Regions from separate parts of the Streptomyces sp. CC0208 genome, predicted to be linked through region 2. Evidence: riboswitches for the same ligand, from Rfam matches in the RefSeq annotation. Region 2 holds a riboswitch; the other holds the start of a gene.
What was found. A riboswitch is a leader RNA that binds a small molecule or an ion and turns the genes downstream of it on or off. The one in region 2 is predicted to bind glycine.
Positions count from the first base shown of each region.

Region 1: another riboswitch for glycine. It lies ahead of gcvP (aminomethyl-transferring glycine dehydrogenase); the one in region 2 lies ahead of gcvT (glycine cleavage system aminomethyltransferase GcvT).

Region 1 covers NZ_CP031969.1:7,520,351-7,522,543, forward strand. Annotated here, with positions in the region: gene D1369_RS34560 (PRC-barrel domain-containing protein) at 493-870, opposite strand; glycine riboswitch at 994-1,089, shown strand; gene gcvP (aminomethyl-transferring glycine dehydrogenase) at 1,267-2,193, shown strand, end outside.
Region 2 covers NZ_CP031969.1:2,742,978-2,745,170, forward strand. Annotated here, with positions in the region: gene D1369_RS12290 (enhanced serine sensitivity protein SseB) at 1-7, opposite strand, end outside; gene D1369_RS12295 (AAA family ATPase) at 75-743, opposite strand; glycine riboswitch at 926-1,023, shown strand; gene gcvT (glycine cleavage system aminomethyltransferase GcvT) at 1,179-2,193, shown strand, end outside.

The DNA.
Region 1 (2,193 bases), 4.8 Mb from region 2:
TGGTGGGGCTTACGGCTGGTGTCGGTCGGGCGGGGCTTCGGTCGGGGAGGGCCTCGGTCACGTACGCGGTCGGCACCGCTCGGCGGCTCGCAGGGGGCTTAAGGCGTGTCTGGCGGGGGCTGGTGTCGGTCGGGTTGGGCTTCGGTCGGGTGGGGGGCCGGTGCTGGTCTGTCGTGACGGCTCGCAGGGGGCTTAAGGCGTGTCTGGCGGGGGCTGGTGTCGGTCGGGTTGGGCTTCGGTCGGGTGGGGGGCCGGTGCTGGTCTGTCGTGACGGCTCGCTCGGGGGCTTAAGGCGTGTCTGGCGGGGGCTGGTGGGGGTCGGGCTGGGCCTCGGTCGGTGCGCGGTCGGCGCTGCTCTGTCGTGACGGCTCGTGCCGGGGCTCGCTGCCTGTCTCGCGGGGCCGGGGTGTCCGTTAGAGGCGGTCAGGTGTGGGGCGTGTGACGGGGGGCGAAGAGCGCAGGCTTTGGTGCTGGGAGCGTCAGGGGTGGTCGTCAGGCCTCCACGTCCTCCGTGCCTGCCAGTCTGCCGAAGTTCCGGTCCGGGAACGGCGGTGGTGTGGCCAGGTCGAGGCCGTAGTGGTGGTAGAGCTGGAGTTCCTGGTCGGGGGAGAGGTGGCGGCCCACGCCGAAGTCGGGGGCGTCCTTGATGAGGGTGCGGTCGAAGGGGACGTGCAGGGAGCCGTCCACCAGTTCGCTCGGCTCCAGGGGCACGAAGGCGTCCCGGGTGAAGAGGCCGGTGCGTATGGCGGCCCACTCCGGCACGCCCGTCGCGTCGTCGAGGTAGACCTCGTCGACGGTGCCGATCCTGGTGCCGTTGCGGTCGAACGCCTTGCGGCCGATCAGGTTGCGCGGATCGATGTCGGTCTGCACGTGCCCTCCACTTGGTCGCAACTCATCCGAAGCGGTCGTAAGCACTACGAAAGAGCACATCGGGGCGTGCGGCCACTCGAAGACCCGTGCGGTGACCTCGCTGGTAGGCTTGCGAGCGGCTGCTGACCCCGCGCGGGAGAGTCCTCCGGACACCATCGGAGGCGCCGAAGGAGCAAATCCTCCCCGGAATCTCTCAGGCTCACGTACCGCACGGACGAGGTCACTCTGGAAAGCAGGGCGGGTGTCGACGGCTTCCGCCCTCACCGACGGTGAAAGCCGGGCGGCCTTCGGGTGGTCCGGTGAAGCTCTCAGGTTGAGATGACAGAGGGGGAGGCCGTCGGGGTACCCGCGCCGGGGTACCCCTCGAAGGTCGCGTCAGACCAGGAGGCCTCCGCAATGACCGCCCACCGCATTCCGCTCTCCGAGCTCGAACAGGGAATTCCCTTCGAGCAGCGTCACATCGGCCCTGACCACGAGGCTCGCGCCAAGATGCTCGCGCAGGTCGGCTACGGCTCGCTGGACGAGCTCACGGCCGCCGCGGTGCCGGATGTGATCAAGAACGCCGATGCGCTGGAACTGCCCGGTGCGCGCACCGAGGCCGAGGTGCTGGCCGAGCTGCGGTCGCTGGCCGACCGCAACCAGGTGCTCGACTCCATGATCGGACTCGGGTACTACGGCACCTTCACCCCGCCCGTCATCCTGCGCAACGTCATGGAGAACCCGGCCTGGTACACGGCCTACACGCCGTACCAGCCGGAGATCTCGCAGGGACGGCTCGAGGCTCTGCTCAACTTCCAGACCATGGTCGCCGACCTCACCGGGCTGCCCACCTCCGGAGCCTCGCTGCTCGACGAGGGGACCGCGGCGGCCGAGGCCATGGCACTGTCCCGCCGGATGGGGAAGAACAAGAAGGGGCTCTTCCTCGTCGACGCCGACGTGCTGCCGCAGACCATCGCCGTGATCCAGACCCGTGCCGAGCCGACCGGCCTCGAGGTCGTGGTCGCCGACCTCAGCGACGGGATCCCGGCCGAGGTCGCCGGGCGTGAGATCAACGGCGTGCTGGTCCAGTACCCCGGCGCCTCCGGGGTCGTACGGGACATCAAGCCGCTCATCGACCAGGCTCACGAGCTCGGCGCGCTCGTGACCGTCGCCGCCGATCTGCTCGCGCTGACCCTGCTGAGGTCGCCGGGTGAGCTCGGGGCGGACATCGCGGTCGGGACCACGCAGCGGTTCGGTGTGCCGATGGGCTTCGGCGGGCCGCACGCCGGATACATGGCCGTCCAGGAGAAGTTCGCCAGGAGCCTGCCCGGGCGGCTCGTGGGC
Region 2 (2,193 bases):
AGTCCATCTGTCTGACCGCCTGCTGTGAACCGCTGATGTGGCTGAAAGGCTAGCGGGTGCGGGCGGTTCGCGACTCAGCCCGTGAACCCGATCCGCCGCAGGACGTCCGCCGCCTCCCGGTCGATCAGCACCGCCGAGCCGCAGCCCTGGGGCAGATCGCCGCGCTCCACGGAGCGGATCAGCCGCGCGGCGGCCCCCCGGTGCCGCAGGAAGGCATACCGCGAGACCTCCCGGCCGCGCTCGCGCTGGCCCTCCAGCGCGGTGTCCGCCGTGACGTCGAGCAGCAGCAGGTGCAGGGTGCCGCCCCGGCGCCGGGCCTCGCGGGCCAGCCAGCCCCGCACCCAGGCCTGCGTCCCGCAGTCGTGCACCACGACTCCCTCGCCGGAGCGCAGGGCGCGGCGCAGTCCGGCGTAGTGCGCGAGCCGGACCAGCGGGCGGTAGAGGGCGTACGGCAGTAGGCGGGAGAGCCGGGCGTCCCAGCGGTCACGGGTGTCCTGGGAGTCGACTCCGATCCCCGTGACCGCGCGCTTCATCAGCGTGGACTTGCCGCTGCCGGGCAGGCCGGTGATGACGACGAGGTCGCCGGGGCCGAAGAGCAGGGCGTGCGGGCTGCGGCCGGCGCGGTCGCGCAGGTCACGGACGACCGGGCGGGCGCCGCGGGCCTCGACGGCCGGGGCCGCGGGCTGCTCCGGCAGCGCGAGGGCCGAGGTCGTCGCGTACGCCGTGGTCCTGTTCACCGTCATCGTCCTCCTCCGGGGTCGGGGTTCCCCTCCCCACCGAGCGTAAAGAGAAGGTAATGGACGATCTCTCGCGTTTCTGTACGCGTACCGCCACAAGCCGGTTACAGAAGGGAGGGGCCGAGGCAGCCCTGCCGTCGGCGTCCGAGGCGTGCAATGATGTCGGCGCCAACTGCATACCGGCCGCTTGAATCCGCGCGGGAGAGTCCCGGGGTACGTGTACCCGGGCGCCGAAGGAGCAAGTCCCTCCCTTGAATCTCTCAGGCCCCGTTACCGCGCGGGCGAGGCACATCTGAAAAGCGGGCCGCCCCCTCGAAGGCGGCCCCACCCACGGTGCAAGCCATGTTCTTCATGGCGAACCTCTCAGGTTCCGATGACAGATGGGGAGGAATACCTCGCCCGTCACACCCATGTCCTGGGATCCTTGGAGACGACCGTCCGATGAGCAGTTCTGAACCCCGTCTCACCGCACTCGACGCCCTGCACCGCTCGCTCGGTGCGACCATGACCGACTTCGCCGGCTGGGACATGCCCCTGCGGTACGGCTCCGAGCGCGACGAACACAACGCGGTACGCACGCAAGCCGGGCTCTTCGACCTCTCCCACATGGGCGAGATCACCGTGACCGGACCGCAGGCCGCACAGCTGCTGAACTTCGCCCTCGTCGGCAACATCGCCTCCGTCGGCGTCGGCCGGGCCCGCTACACCATGATCTGCCAGGCCGACGGCGGCATCCTGGACGACCTGATCGTCTACCGGCTCGGCGAGACCGAGTACATGGTGGTCGCCAACGCCTCCAACGCCCAGGTCGTGCTCGACGCACTGACCGAGCGCGCGGCCGGCTTCGACGCCGAGGTGCGTGACGACCGGGACGCCTACGCGCTGATCGCCGTACAGGGGCCTCAGTCCCCCGGGATCCTCGCGTCCCTGACCGACGCGGACCTCGACGGCCTCAAGTACTACGCCGGTCTGCCGGGCACGGTCGCCGGGGTGCCGGCGCTGATCGCGCGCACCGGGTACACCGGTGAGGACGGCTTCGAGCTGTTCGTGAAGCCGGAGCACGCGGTCGAACTGTGGCAGGCGCTGACCAAGGCCGGCGAGGGCGTCGGGCTCGTCCCGTGCGGACTGTCCTGCCGGGACACGCTGCGCCTGGAAGCGGGCATGCCGCTGTACGGGCACGAGCTCTCGCGGGAGCTGACGCCCTTCGACGCCGGGCTCGGCCGGGTCGTGAAGTTCGAGAAGGACGGGGACTTCGTCGGGCGGGAGGCGCTCCAGCGGGCCGCCGAGCGCGCCGCCGCCGCGCCGCCGCGCGTCCTCGTCGGCCTGGTCGCCGAGGGGCGTCGCGTCCCGCGTGCCGGGTACGCGGTCGTCGCGGGCGGCGAGGTGATCGGCGAGGTCACCTCCGGCGCCCCCTCCCCCACCCTGGGCAGGCCGATCGCGATGGCGTACGTCGACG